DNA from 3 places in the Janibacter sp. CFPM2_SD2 genome. Region 3 is predicted to be linked to each of the others. Evidence: riboswitches for the same ligand, from Rfam matches in the RefSeq annotation. Region 3 holds a riboswitch; each other region holds the start of a gene.

Evidence for each region. Region 3 has a riboswitch for S-adenosylmethionine ahead of AC2W7J_RS07055 (aminotransferase class V-fold PLP-dependent enzyme). Riboswitches for the same ligand answer to the same signal wherever they lie in the genome.
Region 1: linked by a shared signal. The riboswitch ahead of AC2W7J_RS04280 (bifunctional o-acetylhomoserine/o-acetylserine sulfhydrylase) and the one ahead of AC2W7J_RS07055 (aminotransferase class V-fold PLP-dependent enzyme) in region 3 are both predicted to bind S-adenosylmethionine.
Region 2: linked by a shared signal. The riboswitch ahead of ssuE (NADPH-dependent FMN reductase) and the one ahead of AC2W7J_RS07055 (aminotransferase class V-fold PLP-dependent enzyme) in region 3 are both predicted to bind S-adenosylmethionine.

Annotation. Positions count from the first base shown of each region.
Region 1 covers NZ_JBNFOF010000025.1:15,968-23,292, reverse strand. The annotation lists partial or broken gene AC2W7J_RS04295 (GNAT family N-acetyltransferase) at 1-164, opposite strand, end outside; gene AC2W7J_RS04290 (hypothetical protein) at 468-1,727, opposite strand; gene AC2W7J_RS04285 (hypothetical protein) at 1,727-2,032, opposite strand; gene AC2W7J_RS04280 (bifunctional o-acetylhomoserine/o-acetylserine sulfhydrylase) at 2,101-3,417, opposite strand; SAM riboswitch class IV at 3,434-3,546, opposite strand; gene AC2W7J_RS04275 (hypothetical protein) at 3,580-3,966, opposite strand; gene AC2W7J_RS04270 (hypothetical protein) at 3,967-4,323, opposite strand; gene AC2W7J_RS04265 (carboxyl transferase domain-containing protein) at 4,378-4,740, shown strand; gene AC2W7J_RS04260 (carboxyl transferase domain-containing protein) at 4,743-5,852, shown strand; gene AC2W7J_RS04255 (hypothetical protein) at 5,866-6,345, opposite strand; partial or broken gene AC2W7J_RS04250 (L-serine ammonia-lyase) at 6,443-7,325, shown strand, end outside.
Region 2 covers NZ_JBNFOF010000070.1:5,877-13,201, forward strand. The annotation lists gene AC2W7J_RS08550 (TauD/TfdA dioxygenase family protein) at 1-516, opposite strand, end outside; gene AC2W7J_RS08555 (LLM class flavin-dependent oxidoreductase) at 513-1,871, opposite strand; gene AC2W7J_RS08560 (ABC transporter permease) at 1,904-2,779, opposite strand; gene AC2W7J_RS08565 (ABC transporter ATP-binding protein) at 2,780-3,625, opposite strand; gene AC2W7J_RS08570 (ABC transporter substrate-binding protein) at 3,622-4,665, opposite strand; gene ssuE (NADPH-dependent FMN reductase) at 4,665-5,264, opposite strand; SAM riboswitch class IV at 5,537-5,651, opposite strand; gene AC2W7J_RS08580 (class II 3-deoxy-7-phosphoheptulonate synthase) at 6,054-7,325, opposite strand, start outside.
Region 3 covers NZ_JBNFOF010000051.1:7,557-14,881, forward strand. The annotation lists partial or broken gene AC2W7J_RS07040 (DNA translocase FtsK) at 1-9, opposite strand, end outside; partial or broken gene AC2W7J_RS07045 (DNA translocase FtsK 4TM domain-containing protein) at 398-1,054, opposite strand; gene AC2W7J_RS07050 (prepilin peptidase) at 1,141-1,785, shown strand; SAM riboswitch class IV at 1,858-1,973, shown strand; gene AC2W7J_RS07055 (aminotransferase class V-fold PLP-dependent enzyme) at 2,017-3,234, shown strand; gene AC2W7J_RS07060 (ribonuclease J) at 3,384-5,069, opposite strand; gene dapA (4-hydroxy-tetrahydrodipicolinate synthase) at 5,066-5,962, opposite strand; gene AC2W7J_RS07070 (thymidylate synthase) at 6,006-6,815, shown strand; gene AC2W7J_RS07075 (dihydrofolate reductase) at 6,812-7,325, shown strand, end outside.

The DNA.
Region 1 (7,325 bases), on a different contig from region 3:
ACCGTGCTCGCGACCCCGTAGCCGAAGCGCCCGTAGATCGTGTGCTCCGACGCCTTGAGCACGGACAGCCAGCGCCCCTGCTCGTCACGGGTCCACCGCAGGTGGTGGGCCATCGTGGCCGTGAGCACCCCGCGTCGCCGGTGGTCGGGTGCACCCCGATCCACGTCAGACCCTCCGCAGGACGAAGGGAGGCGACCTCGCCTCCCGCAGCCGGCACGGAGACCTCGACGTCCCACGACCCGGCCGTCCCGGCGGGCTCTCCCCCACGGGTGGCGACGAAGCCGGCCCGGCTCGGGGTGTCGCGCAGCTGCGCCTCACGCGGTCGGCGCCCCGCGTCGGCCCACACGAACTTGTCGAGCTCGAGCAACCCCTCGACCTGACTCTCGTCGGCGGGGTCGATCCGGGTGATCTCGATGTCGCTCGTCATGCAGCAACCGTGGCACCCACCCCTCGACGCGGCAACGGCTTTATCGAACGAGCGTGACCGCCGGTTCGTGCAGCGGGCCGGCCGACAGGTCGTGAACCCGCTCGTCCCGACGCTGCTGCTCCGCGAGCTGCCGACGCTGCGCCGCCTCCTCCTTCTCCCGGCGGGCTCGGCGGTCTGCCGGGGACTCCGTTGCCTGCTCGATCCGGCCCGCAGTCGACGTCACCGAGCTGGCTTGGGACGTCACCTTGCTGGTGGTCCGCACGGAGTACTTGACGACGTAGCCGCCCGTGCGCACACGACCCGACCCAGCGACCGCCGCCCAGTCGGTCACCATGTCGTCGACCAGGCGGGCGCCACTCGCCTCGGCCAGCTTGTCAGTGGCCCGGTGCTTGAGCTTCACCGTGTTCGTCGCGACCTTGTGCTTGGTCCAGCTCTTGGCGTTCGCCGCGATCCGTCGATGGGCGATGGGGTTGGTGGACGTGTCCGCCGCCCTGATGTTCTTGAGCTCGTCGGCACGGTGACTGAGTCTGGTGGCATTCTTGGCATCGGCCCGCTTGCTCCCGGGGATGACGATGTCGACGGCAGTGAGGACGGTCGTCGCGCCGACGTCCTTGTAGCTCCCCTCGCCGTAGACCGCGCGGCGGCCGAGCTTGCCGATGGGATCGCCTGCGGTCATGATCGCCGCCGGCTTGCCCCACGGGGTGACGTCGACGACCGGGTTGTTGAAGAGGCTGCTCGTCCCCGTCCGGCTGGCCATCTCGAAGCTGTTGTAGGTCCGGGGGTCGGACAAGGCTGTTCCGACCGAGCCCAGCCGCCCGGCCGTCGCCCGCTCGTCGGCCACTGCGGCGTCGGCCACCCGCCGGTACCCTCGCTTGTTCATCTCCCGCGAGTTGCTCGCCGCGCGGTACTCCCGGTCGACCGTCGCGTACTCGGGGTCCTCCGGGGTCATCGTCTCGAGCCTCGCCCGCCGGTCCTCGCTGGTCCTGTCGTTGGCGTCGTAACGAGCGCGCAGCCGCGCGAGCTCGGCCTGGCTCTTCTCGAGCCGGTCGGCATAGGGCCGGATGATCTGCTCGGTGTCGCTGAGCCGGTTGGCGATCGCGACGAGGTCCTGCGGGGTCGTCCCGACCTCCTGCTCGAAGAGAGTGCCGGAGCACGACTCCCAGACTCCCTTCGTCGAGACCATGCGGAGCATCTCGGCGACGGTGTGGATGTTGGCGGCGACCGTCTTCAGCTCGTCCGCCTCCGCCCGGATCATCTCCGGGTCGCCCTCCTCGATCGTCCCTGTCTCGTCCAACGCCATCAGAGGACTCCCTGGTGCCGCCGGTCGAGGAGGTCCTCGGTCTTCACGTACCAACCCCCGGCATCCTTGGCGAGACGGCCGAGCTCGCGCAGCTGCTTGCCCACCCGGATCCGCTCCCGCTCGAAGTCGCCGATCGCGCCCTCGTACGCATCGGTGCCGTACCAGCTCGGGAAGCCGAAGGTCTCGACCGCCTCGTTGTTCGCCTTCGCCGCCTTCTCCTCCAGGAAGTCGGCGATGGCCTTCAGCTGTCGGCCGAGCCCGTCGATGCCCTCGCTGTCGATGGAGATGCGCTGCTGTCCGTCCATGCCCCCACGCTAGGAAAGAACGCCGAAGGGCCCGTGGAATTATCCACAGGCCCCTCGGACGAGCTCGATCACTTCGCCGCGGCGAAGCCCTCCTCGAGGTCGGCGATGATGTCGTCGATGCCCTCGAGGCCGACCGCCAGGCGCACGAGGCCGGGGGTGACGCCGGCGGCGAGCCGGTCCTCCTCCGGACCCTGCGAGTGGGTCGTCGACGCGGGGTGGATCACGAGGGAGCGCACGTCACCGATGTTGGCGAGGTGGCTGTGCAGCGTGAGCCCCTCGACGAACTTCTTGCCCGCCTCGAAGCCGCCGGCGATCTCGAAGGAGATGACGGCACCGGCCCCCTTCGGCGTGTAGCGCTGCGCCTGCTCGAAGCTCGCGGAGCCCTCGAGGGAGGCCCAGTTCACCGACTCGACCTGGCCGTGGCCGGAGAGGAAGTCGACGACCTTGCGGGTGTTGTCGAGGTGGCGCTCGATGCGCAGGCTGAGCGTCTCGATGCCCTGCCCGATGAGGAAGGCGTTGAAGGGCGAGATCGCCGGACCGATGTCGCGCAGCAGCTGCACGCGCGCCTTGAGGATGAAGGAGAGGTTGGCCCCCAGGGCGCCGTTGACACCGAGGTCGGGCCCGAAGCGCAGCCCGTGGTAGCTCGGGTCGGGCTGGTTGTAGTTGGGGAACTTCTCCGCGTCGGCGGCGTAGTCGAAGTTGCCGGAGTCGACGATGACGCCGGCGATCGCGGTGCCGTGGCCACCGAGGTACTTCGTCGCCGAGTGCACGACGACGTCGGCGCCGTGCTCGATGGGCCGCAGGACGTAGGGCGTGGCGATCGTGTTGTCGACGACGAGCGGGACCCCCGCCTCGTGGGCGACCTCGGCGATGCCGGCGATGTCGAGGACGACCGGCTTGGGGTTGCCGATCGTCTCGCCGAAGAAGACCTTGGTGTTGGGCTTGACCGCCGCGCGCCACTGCTCGAGGTCGCTCGGGTCCTCGACGAGGGTCGTCTCGATGCCGAACTTCGCGAGGGTGAACTTCAGCAGGTTGACCGTGCCGCCGTAGAGCGCGGCGCTGGCAACGATGTGGTCACCGGCCTCGGCGATGTTGACCAGGGCCAGGTGCGTCGCGGACATCCCCGATGCGGTGAGCAGGGCCCCGACGCCGCCCTCGAGCGCAGCGATCTTCTGCTCCACCGCGTCCTGGGTGGGGTTCATGATCCGCGTGTAGATGTTGCCGAACTCCTTGAGCGCGAAGAGGTTCGCCGCGTGCTCGGTGTCCTTGAAGGCGTAGGAGGTCGTCGCGTGGATCGGCAGCGCCCGCGAGCCCGTCGTGGGGTCGGGTGCCTGGCCGGCGTGGATCTGACGGGTGTCGAAGCTCCAGGTGGAGGGATCGGTCATGGTGGTGCTCCTGTGCTGTGCGCGCTTGACCGCGACGGTCGTCGCGGACCAGGTCGTCTCCCGGGGCACCCCACCGCGGAGGAGGGTTGCCGGCCAGCGAGCCGGGGCTTCGCGCTGGCGCTCAAGACCTGTCGCAAGACTAGGAGATGCTCGCGTCGCCGATCAGGCGCGTCTCACACGGTGGATCCACCACAGGCCGACGAAGGGGAGGACGAGCGGCAGGTAGCCGTAGCCGGACCCGTAGTGGGACCAGACGGTCTTGTCCGGGAAGAGCTCCGGACGCACGAAGGACAGGGTGCCGACCGCGAGCACGCCGACCGCCTCGACGGTGATCGCCCCGGTCGCCACCCGGGCGCCGGAGGGACCCCCCTTCGCCAGGGCCACGGTCGCGACGACGTAGATGACGGCCGCGACGGCCGAGAGCACGTAGGCCAGCGGCGCGCGGTCGAAGTACTGGGTGATCTGCAGGACCGAGCGGCCGGTCGCGGCGAGCGCGAGGACGGCGTAGACCGCGACGACGACCCGGCCGGGCCCGGTGCCCGTGCGCACTCAGGCCGGGCCATGGGTCTGCCAGATCTGGAGGATGCGGTAGGCCATGACCCCGACGGTGAAGGCGCCGGCGAGGACGACGCCCATGGCCCAGCGGGTCTTCTCCTTGAGCGCGATGAAGACGACGATCGGCGGCAGGATCGGCAGCGTGAGGGCGTAGGCGAGCATCGTCGCCCCCTCGCCCTGGCCCGACACCTTGCCCATCGCGATCGCGGAGACGACGACGAGCACGAGCAGGGCGAGCTCGAGGACCGCGGTGACGATCAGCATGAGGTCGTCGACGAGGCGGTCGAGGACGAGGTAGGCCAGGGACTGCAGTCCGAGCACGCCGACCGCGACGATGACGACAGTGGTCAAGGGCACAAGCACCGGGCAAGGGTACCCAGCGCGGGGCCTGCGACCATCACTGCCATGAGTGACCCGCGTCCCGGTGCCCAGCAGCTCATCGCCTCCGTCGTCGACGCCGACAGCTTCGTCTCGTGGGACGAGCCGATCGACGTCAGCGGCCTCTCCCCCGACTACCGCGCCGCGGTCGACAAGGCCGCCGAGCGGGCCGGGACCGACGAGTCCGTGCTCACCGGTCGGGCGAGCATCCGCGGTCACGAGGTGGCACTCATCGTCGGCGAGTTCCGCTTCCTCGGTGGCTCCATCGGGCGGGCCGCGGCCGCGCGGATCGTCGCGGCGATCCGCCGGGCGACGTCGGAGCGTCTGCCCCTCGTCGCGCACCGCGAGCGGCGGCACCCGCATGCAGGAGGGCACCCCCGGCCTTCGTGACGATGGTCGACATCTCGGCGGCCGTCGTCGCGCACAAGGCTGCCGGTCTGCCCTACCTCGTCTACCTGCGTCATCCCACGACCGGCGGCGTCTTCGCCTCGTGGGGGTCCCTGGGCCACATGACGATCGCCGAGCCCGACGCGCTCATCGGCTTCCTCGGCCCGGTCGTCTACGAGACGGTCAACGGCGTGCCCTTCCCCGACGGGGTGCAGGTCGCCGAGAACCTCGTCGACAAGGGCATCGTCGATGCCGTCGTCCCCGTCGAGGGTCTCGCGGACATCGCCGCTCGCGCGCTCACCCTGCTCTCGGCGAGCACGACCCGGACCGCAGACCCGGCCGACCACCCGGCGTGGCCGATCGCCCCCTTCGTCTCCCGTCCGGAGCCCACCGACGAGGAGGTCGCCCGCGTCTGGCAGTCCATCGAGACGACGCGTCGTGCGGACCGACCCGGGGTGCGCGAGCTGCTGCGGCACGCCGCCGACGACGTCATCCCGCTCAACGGCACCGGCTACGGCGAGTCGGACAAGGGCGTCATGCTCGCGCTGGCGTCCTTCACCGGGCGGGCCTGCGTGCTCGTCGGTCAGGACCGGCGCTACCAGGCCGCCCAGTCGATGGGGCCGGCCGCGCTGCGCGAGGCGCGACGCGGCATGCGGATGGCGACCGAGCTCGGGCTGCCGCTCGTGACGATCATCGACACCCCCGGCGCCGACCTGTCGCCCCGTGCCGAGGAGGGCGCCCTCGCGGGCGAGATCGCCCGCTCGATCTCCGACATGACGGCCCTGACCGTGCCGAGCGTCTCCGTGCTCCTCGGCGAGGGCACCGGCGGCGGCGCCCTCGCGCTGCTGCCGGCGCAGCGGATCATCGCCGCGGGTCACGCCTGGCTCTCGCCACTGCCCCCGGAGGGTGCGAGCGCGATCGTCTACAAGGACACCGAGCACGCCGCGCTGCTCGCCGCCCGGCAGCGGGTCGGCGCCACGCAGATGCACGAGGACGGCACGGTCGACGTCATCGTCCCGGAGGAGCCGGCCGCGCACGAGGACCCCGAGGGCTTCGCCGCCGCGATCGCCGCCGCCATCGCGGCCGAGGTCGAGGGGCTGCTGCACGAGGGGTGACCCCGGCCGGTCGCTACCCGGCGATCGCGAGGCCCGGCCACGCGGGCATCTCGACGACCCCGTGCACCGACGCGAGATAGGTGCCGAGCAGGGGCACCCGGTGCTCGCGGCAGGCGGCGATCGCCGCCTCGTGCCACCCCCTCGCCACGTCGTCGGGCGTGTAGCCCCGGGGACGACCGACGGCGACGACGATGCCGCCGAGGCGGTCGGCGAATCCGCTGAGGAAGACGTCGAAGGGGCGGCGTCGCTCGTGCGGCGGGACCCCCTCGACGTCGTTGATCGTCACCGGCTGCACGAGTCGGTGTTCCCGGCTGCACAGCAGGATGCTCAGGCACCCCTCCGCACGGTCGGCCTCACGCACGACGAGGTCGACGACGTCGGCCGTCAGGGTGGGGTCGGTCAAGGGGCGCATGGGCCAGTCGGCCGGCAGGTCGTCGTAGGTCATGCCCTTCATCATGGCCACGTCACGACGGGCCGCCGCGAGCTTTTCCACAGGCACCCGCCGAGCATCGCGGCGCGGGTAGTGTGACGACCGGCACGCCGGCCCACACCCCGTCGGCGGCACCACCACGACCTCCGGGAGACCCCCAGTGGCACTCAGTGTCTTCGACCTCTTCTCCGTCGGCATCGGCCCGTCGAGCTCGCACACCGTCGGCCCGATGCGTGCCGCCGTGATGTTCGTCGAGGGGCTGCGCGACGAGGGCCTGCTGCCGCAGGTGCGGCGGGTGCGGGCCGAGCTCTTCGGCTCCCTCGGCGCCACCGGTCACGGCCACGGGTCCAACACCGCGGTGCTGCTCGGGCTCACCGGCGAGCGTCCCGAGCTGTGCGACCCGCGCACGGTGACGGGCCGGCTCGAGCAGATCCGGTCCAGCCGTCGGGTGAGCCTGCTCGGCGAGCACGAGATCGACTTCGTCGAGGACGACGACCTGGTCCTCCACCGACGCAAGTCCCTGCCCCTGCACCCCAACGGCATGACCTTCACCGCCTGGGGCGAGGAGAGCGGCGAGGGCGCCACTCCCCTGTCGAGCCACACCTACTACTCCGTGGGCGGTGGCTTCGTCGTCGGCGAGGACGCCTCCGGTCGACCCGGATCGTCGCCGACACGACGCCGGTCAAGCGCCCCTTCACCACCGGCGACCAACTGCTCGCGATCTGTGCCGAGACGGGTCTGTCCATCTCGCAGGTCATGCTCGACAACGAGCTGTCGTGGCGTACCGAGGCGGAGGTGCGCAGCGAGCTGCTGCACATCTGGTCGGTGATGCGCGAGTGCATCGACAACGGCCTGCGGACCGAAGGGGTCCTGCCCGGCGGTCTCAAGGTGCGCCGGCGCGCTCCCCAGCTCCACCAGCGGCTGCGCACCGAGGGCCGCAGCGACGACCCCCTTCGTGGCATGGACTGGCTGTGCCTCTACGCCCTGGCGGTCAACGAGGAAAATGCCGCGGGCGGTCGCGTCGTCACGGCGCCGACCAACGG
Region 2 (7,325 bases), on a different contig from region 3:
CGCGTCGTCGTGCTCCTCCGGCGGCGTTGCGTAGTCGTAGTCGTTGGTGTGCACGGCCCACAGGCCGTCGGCCAGGCGCCGCAGCGGCTCGGGCAGGTCGCGGTAGGCCGCGGCCGTGTTGGAGATGAGGGTCTCGCCGCCGTGCGGCGGCACGACCTTGCTCGACAGGGTCGTGTAGGCCGGGGGCGCCTGGACGAAGGTGACATCGGTGTGCCAGTGGTTGGCCGCGGACCCGCCGAAGGTCTCCGAGGCGACCGGCAGGACGCGCGGAGCGCCCTCGACCGAGGCGACCGTCGGGTGGGCCGTCGTCAGCTCGCCGAGCTGGGCGGCGAAGCGCTGCTGGCCCTCGCCGTCGAGCGGCGCGCCCCTGAAGACGAGCGCCTTGTGCTCGTCGAGGGCCTCGCGGACGAAGCGCAGGGTCGGCTCGTCGAGCGGGGCGGTGATGTCGATGCCGACGACCTCGGCGCCGATCCGGCCGGTGATCTTGCGGATGTCGCGGATGGGTGCGGTGCTCATGCTGCGTGCTCCTTCGTGGTGGACGTGCTGGTGGGGTGGGTGCTGCTGATGTGGCCGGCCGCCGGGCGGGCGAGACCGTAGTGCTCGCGCAGGGTCGTGCCCGTGTACTCGCGGCGGAAGAGGCCCCGCTCCTGCAGGATCGGCACGACGGTGTCGACGAAGACCTCGAGGCCCTGGGGGTAGGTCGGCGGCATGATGTTGAAGCCGTCGGCCGCCCCCTGGGTGAACCACGTCTCGAGGTCGTCGGCGATCTGCTCGGGCGTGCCGGCGAGCACGCGGTGCCCCCGCCCGCCGGCGAGTCGCTCGATGAGCTGGCGCACCGTCAGGTCCTCGCGACGGGCGATCTCGGTGACGAGGGTGAAGCGGCTCTGGTTGCCCTGGGTGATGCGCTCGACGTGCGGCAGCGGCGCGTCGAGGTGCTCCTCGGTCAGCTCGGTGTCGAGCATCGCGCTCAGCTGGGCCAGGCCGTAGGCCGGGACGATGCCGGCGTTGATCTCGGCCTCGAGCCGCTGCGCCTCCTCCTGCGTCGACCCGATGATCGGGCTGATGCCGGGCAGCACGAGCAGCTCGTCGCGGGACCGGCCGTGCTGCGCCAGTCGACGCTTGAGGTCGTCGGAGAAGTCGATGCCGTCCTGCAGGGTCTGCTGGGCGGTGAAGACCGCCTCGGCGTACTGCGCGGCATAGGCCTTGCCCGCCTCGGACGACCCGGCCTGGACGAGCAGCGGGTAGCCCTGGACCGGTCGCGGCACGTTGAGCGGGCCGGCCACGTCGAAGAACTCGCCGTGGTGGTCGATCGGCGAGATCCGGTCGGTGTCGGCATAGGTCCCGCCCGCCGCATCAGCGACGATCGCGCCGTCGCCGAAGCTGTCCCAGAGCGCGGCGACGACCTGGACGAACTCCTCGGCCCGCGCGTAGCGCCGGTCGTGGTCGGGACGCTCGATGCCGAAGTTGCCCGCCTCGACCGTCGAGCCCGAGGTGACGATGTTCCACCCGGCACGCCCGCCGCTCAGGTGGTCGAGCGAGGCGAAGGCCCGCGCCAGCGTGTAGGGGTGGTTGTAGGTCGTCGAGGCCGTCGCGATGAGCCCGACGTGCTCGGTGCTCGCGGCGAGCGCGGAGAGCAGGGTCAGCGGCTCGAAGCCCGAGTGCGAGTTGTGCCGCACGTTGTCGGGAAGGCCGACGACGTCGGCGAGGAAGACCGAGTCGAGGCGACCGCGCTCGGCGGTGCGCGCGATGTCGACGTAGTGCTTCAGGGTTCGCGCCCGCACGGGGTCGGTCGAGGGATGCCGCCAGGCGGCCTCGTGGTGGCCGTTGGGCATGATGAAGGCATTGAGGTGGAGCTGGCGTTGCGTGGTCATGGTGAGTGGATTCCTTTGCAGGCGAAGGGGGTTCAGCTGCCGGTGGGCGTGGTGCGCCAGGCCGAGAAGTGACGCTCCAGGCGCACGAGCGCGATGTTGACGACGAGGCCGAAGACCGAGACGGTGAGGATCCCGGCGTACATCTGCGGGATCTGGAAGCTGCTCTGGGCGTTGACGATGAGGTAGCCCAGGCCGGCCTTGGCACCGACCATCTCCGCGGCGATGAGCACGAGGATCGAGGCGGTGCCGGCCATCCGGATGCCGGTGAAGATCGTCGGCACGGCCGACGGGAGCACGACCTTGACGAAGAGCTGCAGGTTGGACAGCCCGAGGGTCCGCGCGGCCCGCACGAGCAGCGGGTCGACGGTGCGCACACCGGCAACGGTGTTGAGCAGCACGGGGAAGAAGGCCGCGAAGGCGACGATCGACACCTTGCTCAGCTCACCGATGCCCAGGAGCAGCGTGAAGACCGGCAGCAGGGCCAGGGCCGCGGTGTTGCGGAAGAGCTCGAGCAGCGGCGTCAGCACCTCGCGCAACCCGTCGTACCAGGCGACGGCGATGCCGAGGACGACCCCGGCGACGACGGCCAGGCCGAAGCCGACGACCGATCGGGTGAGGCTCGCCTGCAGGTGCTCCTGCAGCTGACCGGTGCGCACGAGGTCCCACAGCGCGCCGAGCACGACGTGCAGCGGCGGCAGGAAGACCTTGCGGGTCGGCTCGAGCAGGTACTGCGTGCCGAACTCCCACAGCAGGAGGAAGAGCACGACGGCCGCCGAGCGGCGCACTCCGGTGCGCAGGGCCGAGACCACCCGCTGGGTGCGGCTCGGCACCTCGGGGACGGTCACGGTGGACGAAGGGGGCGCCTCCGCCGGTGCCGTGGTGGGCTGGGACAGGGTCGCGGTGCTCATTCAGGCCGCCTTCTCGGTGCCGTCGGGCTGGATCTTGGAGTGGCCGGCGCGGCGGGCGCGCTCGACCTCGTCGTGCAGCAGGCTCCAGACCTGGTGCCGGTAGGAGACGAAGTCGGGGTCGGAGCGCAGGTCCGTCGCGCCCTCGCGGTCGCCGAGGTCGACGTCGACGACCGCCTTGAGGCGTCCGGGCCGCGAGGAGAGGACCGCGACGCGCTGGCCGAGGTAGACCGCCTCCTCGATGCCGTGGGTGATGAAGACGGCCGTCGTCCCGGTCGTGCGCCAGATGCGCAGCAGCTCGTCCTGGAGCTGCTCGCGGGTCTGGGCGTCGAGCGCGGCGAAGGGCTCGTCCATGAGGAGGATCCCCGGCTCGTAGGCGAGGCTGCGGGCGATCGCCACCCGCTGCTTCATGCCGCCCGAGAGCTCGTGCGGCAGCCGCTCCTCGAAGCCCTCGAGGCCGACGAGCGCCAGGTAGTGACGGGCTCGCTCGGTGCGCTCCCGGCGGCTGAGCGGCAGCTGCTCGAGGCCGAAGGCGACATTGGCCAGCGCCGTGCGCCAGGGGAAGAGGGCGTACTGCTGGAAGACGATCCCGCGGTTTAGACCGGGTCCGGTGACGGCCTCGCCGTCGACGAGGACCTGGCCGCTCGTCGGGGTGCTCAGCCCGCCGAGGAGGTCGAGCAGGGTCGTCTTGCCGGACCCGCTCGGGCCGACGAGGGTGAGGAACTCCCCCGCCGGGACGGTGAGGCTGATGTCCTCCAGGGCCCGCAGCACGCTCGCGCGGGGCTGGTCCTTCGTCGGGCGGACGACGAACTCCTTGGTGACGTGGTGCAGCTCGATGCTCGAGGTCACTTCTGCTCCCCCTTCGCGAGGTCGTTGTACTCGTTGGTGTAGAGGCTCGAGGGGTCGAGGTCGGCCCGGTCGACGATCCCGGTGCTCTCGAGCCAGGCGGCCCACTGGGTGAAATCACGGTCGGTGACGACTCCCCCCTTCGCCGGGACGCCGGTGCTCTTCCAGAAGCGGACGTTGTCCGTCGTCTCGTTGCGGTCGCGGCCCTCGATGATCCGCTCGAAGCGGGCGATGACCTGCGCACGCGGTGTCCGGCGGGCCCACTCGATGGCCTTGGCGACACCCGTCGTGAAGTCGCGGACCGCGTCCGGGTGCTCGGCGATGAAGTCGTCGCGCAGGACGTACTGACCGCCGTTGAGCTCGCGTCCGAGGACGTCGACGTCGCGGATCAGCTCGCGGATGTCGTCCTGGGCCTTGGCCCGGTCCTGCAGGATCCCGCCCAGGGCGCCGACATCGACCTGCTTGCGGCGGATCGCCTCCTCGGTGTCGTTGGGCGGCAGGACGACGAGCTGCACCTGCTCGATCTCGGCGGCGCTCAGCCCCGCCTTCGTCAGCCAGGTCTCGACGAAGGCCTCGGCGTGGGCACCCAGGGTGTTGACGGCGATCTTCGCGCCGACGAGGTCCTTCGGCCCACGGATCCTGCTGTCCTTGCGCACGTAGAGACCCTGGTAGGAGGTCTCGTCCGAGCCGTAGTAGTTGATGACCGCGGTGATCGGCGAGCCGGCCCCGGCGAGCTTGACGACGGCCCCGGAGAAGGCGCCACCCACGTCGGTCTGGCCGGTCGCGACGGACTGGATGTCCTGCGGACCGCTCACCGTGGCGCCGACGTACTCGAGGGTGACCTTGCTGAAGTAGCCGAGGTCGTCGGCGAGCTCGGGGAAGGTGACGTTGTTGGCGCTGCCCTGGTAGCGGAAGGTGACCTTGCCCCCGGGCGCGGTGCCGGCGGCATCGCTCGACGGCAGGGCGCAGCCGGCGAGGGTGGAGGTCGTGGCGATACCGGCGAGGCCGAGCAGGACGGTGCGGCGGGAGGTGAGCGGGCTCATCAGGCCACCGCCACCGAGTGCGCGAAGAGCTCACCGCGGTGCGCCGCATCAGCGGCCGCGACGAGCGAGCGGCCGGCGACGGCATCGAGGAAGACGCGGGTGACCTCGGCGAGCGGACCCGCCGCGGAGTCGGCGATGCTCACCTCGCCGTCGTCGTACCGGGTGACCTCGGAGGCCAGGACGAACCACCCCGGCGTGATCGCACTCGGCGCCAGGCTCGCCAGGACCGGCCGCAGGGCGTAGTCCACCGCGAGGACGTGCGCGGGACTGCCGCCGGTGGCGATCGGCAGGACCACCTTGTCCTTGAGCCCGGTCTGCGGCAGGAGGTCGAGGAAGGCCTTGAGCAGTCCGCTGTAGGCCGCCTTGTAGACCGGGGTCGAGACGATCACGGCGTCGGCCCGCTGCAGGGCGCAGGCGGCCCGGGCGATGTCGTCGTGCTCGGCGTCGGCCCGCAGCAGCGGCTCTGCGGGCAGGTCTCGCAGGACGATGGGGTGCACGACGTGCCCGGCGCGCTGGACCCGCTGGGCGAGGTCGCCGAGCACGGCTTCGGTGCGGGAGGTGGTCGAGGGTGAGCTGGAGATCGTGGCGATGACAGCCATGAGGATGCCTTTCGATGGGCAGGTGGGTACGACGGATCGACGGCTGACGAAGGGAGGTCGTCACCGTGGTGGGAGTGGGAGTGGGCGTGAGAGCCCTGAGGTCGGCCAGGGGTTCGCATTGCCGTTGGGCAATGCGGGTTCCGGTCAGCGACAGAGGGCGCTGTCGACCCGCAGGAGGTCGACGTGGCGCCGCAGCGCCGGACGCAGCGACCGCGGTGCGGTCGGGGCGGTGGTGCTCATGGGGAGTCCGTCCTGTCATGAGGCCGGTGAGTGCCTCGCGCTTGCTCCGGCCGCGACGGCCGGAGCCAGGTCCTCACCCGGAGCACCCCACCGCGAGTGGAGGGTTGCCGCCCAGCAAGCCGGGGCTTGACGCTGGAACTCGTGACCTGATGAAGAACCTACGCAGATCCATCTCCTACTGCAAGAGAAGGAGATGGGCGTCTCGCCATCCGGGACACCGATCCCCTTGCCCCGCAACGAGACCGCCCACGACGAAGGGGAGAGCCCGCCCGGGTTGGGTTGTGTGGTCAACCGGTAGCGCCGGGTGCCGGAAGCGCCCGGTGAGCGCCGCCGGCTCGCTGAACTCCCGGTTCAACACACAACCATCAGCACGACGAAGGGGGGCGCCGCCGCCAGCACGACGAAGGGTGGGGTCGACGCGAATCAAGGAAAAAAAGTCCGGACTGCCTGCGCCCCGTGAGAGGCAGACCAGGCGGTCCGGACTTTTCCCCAGCGTCGACCCCACCCTTCGACGGGCGACCCGGTCTTCGGCAGGACGAACGAGAGGGCTCAGCCCTCGCTGAGCATCTCCGCGGTGAGGAAGGCCAGCTCCAGGCTCTGCTGGTGGTTCAGCCGCGGGTCGCAGACGCTCTCGTAGCGCTTGTTGAGGTCCTCGTCGAGGATGCGCTCGGCGCCGCCGAGGCACTCGGTGACGTCGTTGCCGGTGAGCTCGACGTGCAGGCCACCGGGGACGGTGCCGAGCGCGCGGTGCACCTCGAAGAAGCCGCGCACCTCGTCGACGACGTCCTCGAAGTCGCGCGTCTTGAAGCCCGACGCCGACTCGAAGGTGTTGCCGTGCATCGGGTCGCAGATCCAGGTGACCATCGCGCCGGAGTCACGCACCCGCTCGACGATGCGCGGCATCGCCTCGCGGATCTTGCCCGCCCCCATCCGGGTGATGAAGGTCAGGCGGCCGGGTTCGCGGTGCGGGTCGAGCAGGTCGATGATGCGCAGCAGCTCGTCCGGGTCGGCCTTGTCGGAGACCTTCATCCCGATGGGGTTGCGGATCCGGCTGACGAAGTCGAGGTGCGCGTGGTCGATCTGCCGGGTGCGCTCGCCGATCCACAGGAAGTGCCCCGAGGTGTCGTAGAGGTCGCCGGTGCGCGAGTCGACGCGGGTCATCGGGCGCTCGTAGTCCAGGAGCAGCGCCTCGTGCGCCGACCAGAACTCGGTCGTCTTCATCGCGTCGAAGTCGACGTCGCACGCGGCCATGAAGCGCATGGCCTTGTCGATCTCGCGGGCCAGGCCCTCGTAGCGCCGGTTGGCGGCGTTGGAGACGAAGCCGACGTTCCAGTCGTGGACGCGCCGCAGGTCGGCGAAGCCGCCCTGCGTGAAGGCCCGCACGAGGTTCAGCGTCGCGGCGCTCGTGTGGTAGCCGCGCAGCAGCCGCTCGGGGTCGGGCTCGCGGGACTCGGGCGTGAAGGCGAAGTCGTTGACCATGTCGCCGCGGTAGGCGGGCAGGGTCACGCCGTCGCGGGTCTCGGTGTCCTTGCTCCGCGGCTTGGCGAACTGCCCCGCCATGCGGCCCATCTTGACGACCGGCATGCCGGCGCCGTAGGTGAGCACGGCGGCCATCTGCAGGATCGTCTTGATCCGGTCGCGGATGTTGTCGGCGGTCGCGTGGACGAAGGTCTCGGCGCAGTCGCCGCCCTGGAGCACGAAGGCCTCACCGACCGCGGCCTTGGCCACCCGGTCGCGCAGGTCGTCGCACTCCCCCGCGAAGACGAGCGGAGGATAGCTCCCGAGGGTCGCCACGACGTCGTCGAGAGCGCCCCGGTCGGG
Region 3 (7,325 bases):
GCTCGCGATCGGCGCGACGGCGGGGTTCTTCGTCGGGCGCTTCTCGCCGGGGCGCGGGCCGCCCGGCCTCGGCCTGCGGGGTCTCGGTCGTCTCCTCGGCCTCGGCGGGTGACGCCGGCTTCTTGCGGCGGCCCTGCCGACCGGCTGGACGACGGCGGCCTGGTCGTAGGCGGTGTCGCCGTCGCGCTCGCCGGGACTGCTCGTCCTCGGGGTCGATGGTGCGTCGGCGCCGGGCGCGGGTGACCGCCGCCTTGGGCGCGTCGTGGCGGGCGTCGACGTCGGCCGCGGTGACGTGGCTCGGCACCTCGCCCGTGAAGGCGGCGCGCACGTAGGCCAGGCGCTGCGGCACCTCGTGCAGCGGGGTGCCGGTGAGGAGCAGGAGGGCGAAGAGCCCGAGGAGGACGAGCAGGATCGTCGCCGGCCACTCGGTGACCGCCGTCGACAGCGGGTCGGAGGCGAGGAAGCCGACGATGCCGCCGGCGTCGCGCATCGGTCCCGCGCCGTCCGGCGGCTGCGGGATGTCCTTGGCGATGTGGGTCAGGCCCGCCGCCGCGAAGAGCAGCATGACGGTGCCGAAGCCCAGCCGGGCGTCGGCAGCCGGCTCGCTCGCCGAGCGCAGCAGGCGCACGCCGAGCAGGAGCAGGACGATGGGCAGCGCGTAGGCGACCCGACCGAAGGTGCCGGCCGCGACCGCGTGGACGATGTCGCCGAAGAGGCCGCTCAGGCCCCACCCACTCGCCGGCACGGCGACGACGAGGGCCAGGGCGATCGCGAGGAAGCCCCAGCCGTCCCGACGGTGCTCCGGCTCGATCTGGCCGGCGCTCGTGCCAATCCGGCGCACGCCGGAGCCGGTCGCGTGAGCGACCCCCATCCAGGTGCGCTGCACCGCCGCGATGGGCAGCGGCAGACCGCCGCCGGAGGCGGGCTTGCGGGAGGAGGTCCTCCCCTTCGCGCTGCTCTTGGCGGGTGCCTTGCGACCCGACGGGCGGGTGGAGCCCTTGGGTCGGGAGCTGGCGCCCTTGCTGCGCGAGGTGGTCGACGGACGAGTGGCCATGATTCGCAGGGTAGGCGAAAGCCACCCCCGACACACGCGTCACACGCGCACCACGGGCCACGGATCGCAGCGGTTAGCCTCGCCCCGTGGACTCCCGGACCCTCCTCGTCGTGCTCCTCGCGGCCGCCTGCGGGGTGCTCGGGTGGCGCTGGCTGCGCACCGGTCGCTACCGCCGGCCGGACGAAGGGGGTCCCCTCCCCCGCCACCTCTGGGTCGCCGGAGTCGCTCCCTTCGTCGGCCTCGTCGTGGAGCGCGGGCTCGTCGACCGGACCTGGCCGGTGCTGCTCGCGCCGCTCGCCCTGGCCCTCGCCGGACTCGTCCTCGCCGCCGTCGACGCCGACGTCCACCGCCTGCCCAACGCGATCACGCTGCCGCTCGTGCCGGTCCAGGCCGTACTGCTCACCGTCGCGTCGGCCACGACCGGCGACTGGGGCGCCTTCGCCCGCGCCGGTCTGGCGGCGCTGCTCGTGGGTGGTGGGACGGTGCTGCTCGCCTTCGTCCTCTTCGGCAGGTCGATCGGCATGGGCGACGCCAAGCTCATGGTCTCCATCGCGCCGACGCTCGCCTGGCTGGGCTGGAGCACGCTCGCCGTGGGGGTCTGGCTCGGCTTCGTCATCGGCGGCCTCGTGGCCGCCGGGCTGCTCGTCACCCGCCGCGCGCAGCGCTCGACCCACCTCGCCTTCGGCCCTTATCTCGTCGCCGGGGCCGTGCTCGCCGTCGCGCTGGCCTGATGTCCACGGGGCGAGACGCGCCCCGCAGAGGGTCGACAGCAGCCGTGGTCGGTCGGTTATGGTCTGAGCCAAGGTCACGAGTACCAGCGACAAGCCCCGGCTAGCTGGTCGGCAACCCTCCTTCCGCGGTGGGGTGCTCCGGGTGACGACCTGGCCGGCGACAGACCGTCGCCCGGCAAGCGCGGACTCGCGGTCGACACCTCGGGTCCCCCACGGACCAGGAGCACCGTCATGACCATCTCCGACCTGCACCGCACGACCACTGCCCTGCCCCAGCTCGTCTCCGCGGGTCTGGCGTACCGCGACGAGCACGGCGCGAGCATCGAGTACGCCCACCTCGACCACGGCGCGACCACCCCGGCCTTCGCCGCCGTGGCCGACGAGGTCGCCGCCGCGGCCGTCACCTACTCGTCCGTGCACCGCGGCGCGGGCTTCGCCTCGCGGGTCACGAGCTCGCGCTACGAGGCCGCCCGTGAGGCCGTCGCCGCCTTCGTCGGCGCCCGCGAGGACGACCACGTCGTCTTCACCCGCAACACCACCGACTCCTTCAACCTGCTGGCCCGGGCGCTGCCCACCGGGACCAAGGTCTTCGTCTTCGCCTCGGAGCACCACGCGGCGCTGCTGCCGTGGGGCGACGTGCTGCGCCTGCCGGTGCCGCACAGCCACGACGAGGCGCTCGACCTGCTCGACCAGGCGCTGCGCAACCACCCGGCCGAGCACCGCCTCGTCGTGGCGACCGGCGCGTCCAACGTCACCGGCGAGCACTGGCCGATCGAGCGGATCGCCGCCGTGGCGCACGAGCACGACGCGCGCTTCGCGCTCGACGCGGCCCAGGTCGCGCCGCACCGCCGGGTCGACATCGACGCGCTCGGCGTCGACTACGTCGCCTTCTCCGGGCACAAGGTCTACGCCCCCTTCGGCGCCGGCGTGCTCGTCGGGCGGGGCGACTGGCTCGACGAGGCGCAGCCCTACCTCGCCGGCGGTGGGGCCACCGCCCGCGTCGGGCTCGACGAGACCGAGTGGACCTGCGGCCCGGCGCGTCACGAGGCCGGCTCCCCCAATGTCCTGGGAGCCGTCGCGCTGGCCACCGCGTGCGAGCTCATCACCGAGCACGAGGCGGCGATCATCGACCACGAGCAGGCCCTGCGCATCCGCCTGCTCGCCGGCCTGCAGCAGATCCCCGGCGTGCGTGTGCACACCCTCTTCGGCGGCGTCGACGGCGCGCCGGTCGCGACGATCACCGTCGACGGCCACGACAGCAGCGAGGTCGCGCGCATCCTCGGCGACGACCACGGCATCGGGGTGCGCGACGGCAAGTTCTGCGCGCACCTGCTCGTCGACGACCTCCTCTCGGAGACCGAGCACGAGACCGCCGTGCGGATCAGCGCCGGCCTGGGCACGACGCCCGAGCACATCGACCGACTCCTCGGCGCACTGCGCTCGCTCTGACCCTCCTCGGGTGGGGCGAAGGGGGGACCCGGCAGGCCCCCTTCGGCCCAACAAGAGAAACTGCCCCCTTGGCAAGGGTTTGAAACCCTTGCAAGGGGCAGTTTCTCGGGTGACCCGGAAATCGGGGGGCGTGTGAGGACCGGCAGGCCTCAGGCCTCGACGACGACGGGGATGATCATCGGGCGGCGGCGGATCTTGCCACCGACCCAGCCGCCGACGGCGCGGCGCACGACCTGCTGGAGCTGGTGGGTGTCGGTCGTGCCCTTGCGGGCCGCCTCGTCGAGCGCGGCGATGATCTTGGGCTTGACCTGGGTGAAGATCTCGTCGTCCTCGGCGAAGCCGCGGGCGGTGATCTCCGGCCCGGCGACGACCTTGCCGGTCGAGGAGTCGACGACGACCATGACGGAGATGAAGCCCTCGTCGCGCAGGATGCGGCGGTCCTTGAGCAGCTCCTCGGTCGTCCCGCCGACGCTCGAGCCGTCGACGTAGACGTAGCCGCAGGGCACGGCGCCGGCGATCCGGGCACGGCCGTCGACGAGGTCGACGACGACCCCGTCCTCGGCGAGGACGACGTGGTCGGGGTCGACACCGGTCGCGATCGCCAGGTCGGCATTGGCCACGAGGTGGCGCCACTCGCCGTGGACCGGCATGACATTGCGCGGCTTGACGATGTTGTAGCAGTAGAGCAGCTCGCCGGCGCTGGCGTGACCCGAGACGTGCACCTTGGCATTGCCCTTGTGCACGACGTCGGCGCCCAGGCGCATGAGGCCGTTGATGACCCGGTAGACGGCATTCTCGTTGCCCGGGATCAGGCTCGAGGCGAGCAGGACGGTGTCGCCGTCACCGACGTCGATGCGGTGGTCGCGGTTGGCCATGCGCGAGAGGGCGGCCATCGGCTCCCCCTGGCTGCCCGTGCAGATGAGCACGACCTCGTCGTCGGGGAAGTTGTCGAGCTTCTTGACGTCGACGAGCACGCCGTCGGGCACGTGCAGGTAGCCCAGGTCGGCGGCGATCCCCATGTTGCGCACCATCGAGCGGCCGACCATCGCGACCTTGCGGCCGTTGCGCTCGGCGGCGTCGAGGACCTGCTGGACCCGGTGCACGTGGCTGGAGAAGCACGCGACGATGATCCGGCGCTGGGCCTTGCGGAAGACGGTGTCGATCGCCGGCCCGATCTCGCGCTCGGGGGTGGTGAAGCCGGGGACCTCGGCATTGGTCGAGTCGGTGAGGAAGAGGTCGACCCCCTCCTCGCCCACCCGGGCGAAGGCCCGCAGGTCGGTCAGGCGCCGGTCGAGCGGCAGCTGGTCCATCTTGAAGTCGCCCGTGTGCAGCAGGGTGCCGCCCGCGGTGCGCACGAAGACGGCGAGCGCGTCGGGGATCGAGTGGTTGACCGCGATGAACTCGCAGTCGAAGACGCCGAAGCTCTCGCGCCCGCCCTCGCGCACCCCGAGGGTGTAGGGCTTGATGCGGTGCTCCTTGAGCTTCGCCTCGACGAGGGCGAGGGTGAGCATCGAGCCGACGAGCGGGATGTCGGGCTTGTGCTTGAGCAGGTAGGGCACGGCGCCGATGTGGTCCTCGTGGCCGTGCGTGAGGACGATCGCCTGGACGTCGTCGAGGCGGTCGAGGATGTACTCGAAGTCCGGGAGGATCAGGTCGACGCCCGGCTGGTGGTCCTCGGGGAAGAGCACACCGCAGTCGATGATGAGCAGCTGGCCGTCGTGCTCGACGACCGCCATGTTGCGGCCGACCTCGCCGAGACCGCCGAGCGGGACGACCCGCAGGGCGCCGTCGGCGAGCGGGGGCGGGAGCTGCAGGTCGGGGTGCGGGTGGCTCATGCGCCTCCTCCGATGCCGGACGCGGCCAGGCCCTTGCGCAGGACGTCGAGGTGCTCGGCCGGCCCCTCGACGTAGGGCAGGCGGACGGTCGCGTGGTCGATGACGCCGAGCTCGACGAGCGCGGCCTTGGCCATGATCGCGCCCTGCGAGGTCGACATCAGGGCATTGGTCACGGGGATGAGTCGGTGGTGGATCTCGCGGGCGGCCGCGAGGTCACCGGCGTCGACGGCGGCGATCATGTCCGCGTACTGCCGGCCAGCGACGTGGCCGACGACGGAGACGACACCGTGCGCCCCCTGGGCGAGGTGGGCGAGGTTGTACTCGTCGGCGCCGGAGTACCAGAGCAGGTCGGTCTCGGCCATGACCTGCGAGGAGGCCCACAGGTCCCCCTTCGCGTCCTTGACGGCGACGATGCGCTCGTGGTCGGCGAGCGCCACGAGGGTCTCCACGGCGAAGGGGACAGCGGTGCGCCCGGGGATGTCGTAGAGCATGATCGGCAGCTTCGCCGCATCGGCGATGGCCCGCGTGTGGGCGAGCAGACCGGCCTGGGTGGGCTTGTTGTAGTAGGGCGAGACGACGAGCAGGCCGTCGGCGCCGGCCCGGGTCGCAGCCGTGGCCATCTCGATGGCGTGCGCGGTGTTGTTGGACCCGACGCCCGCGGTCACGGCGAGGCGGTCGCCCGCGGCCTGCTTGACCGTCTCGACCATCGCGATGCTCTCCGCGGAGCTGAGGGTCGGGGACTCGCCGGTGGTGCCGTTGACGACGACACCGTCGTGTCCGCTGGCGACGAGGTGCTCGACGACGGCGGCGACGCCCTTCGCGTCGACGGCGCCGTCTGGGGTCATGGGCGTCACCATCGCGGTGACCACCCGTCCGAAGGGGGAAGTCGTCATGCGGCTCAGCGTAGCCGTCGGTGGTGGCGTCTATCGTGGCGCCATGCGTCAGTACCTCGACCTCCTCGAGCACGTCCGCGACCACGGCGTCGACAAGTCGGACCGGACCGGGACCGGCACCCGCAGCGTCTTCGGCCACCAGATGCGCTTCGACCTCTCGGAGGGCTTCCCGGTCCTGACGACGAAGAAGCTGCACCTGCGCTCGATCATCGGCGAGCTGCTGTGGTTCCTGCGCGGCGACACCAACGTGCGCTGGCTGCAGGAGCGCGGCATCAGCATCTGGGACGAGTGGGCCGACGAGCACGGCGACCTCGGCCCGGTCTACGGGCACCAGTGGCGCTCGTGGCCGACCCCCGAGGGCGGCACGATCGACCAGATCAGCAAGGTCATCGAGGGCCTGCGGACCAACCCCGACAGCCGCCGGCACATCGTCTCGGCGTGGAATGTCGCCGAGGTCGACTCGATGGCGCTGCCGCCCTGCCACACGATCTTCCAGTTCTACGTCACGCCGGCGAGCGAAGGGGGTCGCCCCCGGCTGTCGTGCCAGCTCTACCAGCGCAGCGCCGACATCTTCCTCGGCGTGCCCTTCAACATCGCCTCCTACGCGCTGCTGACGATGATGGTCGCCCAGCAGGTCGACATGGAGCCGGGCGAGTTCGTCCACACCCTCGGCGACGCGCACCTCTACAGCAACCACCTCGACCAGGCCGACGAGCAGCTGACCCGCTCCCCCGGCCCGCTGCCACGCATGGAGATCACGCCGCGCGAGTCCATCGACGCCTACGAGATCGAGGACTTCACCCTCGTCGGCTACGAGGCCGCCCCGAGCATCAAGGCGCCGATCGCCGTATGAGCCTGCCGCGTCGCGTCCCCGACGACCTGCGCGGTCGGGTCCCGCTCGTCGCCGCGTCCTACGCGGTGATGACCCGCGAGGGCGGGCAGGGCACCGAGGTGCTGCTCCAGCTGCGCCGGGGCACCGGGTTCATGGACGGCTGGTGGGCCTGCGGCGCCGCCGGCCACGTCGAGGACGCGAGCGCGCCGAGCGAGGCGCTGCACCGCGAGGTCGACGAGGAGCTCGGGGTGCGCGTCGAGACCGCCGCGCCGCTGACGACCGTGCAGCGCACGAGCCTGCTCGGTCCGATCGAGCAGCGGGCCGACTTCTTCTTCCACGTCACCGCGTGGTCGGGTGAGCCCTCGCTGCAGGAGCCCGACAAGGCGGCGGACCTGCGGTGGTGGCGACTCGACGACCTGCCGGCGCAGGTCGTGCCGCACGAGCGGGTGGTGCTCGAGGGGCTGCGGGAGGGGACGCTGCCCCCCTTCGTCGAGCTCGGCCACGACCAGCGCCTGGTCCTCGTCGCCGCGC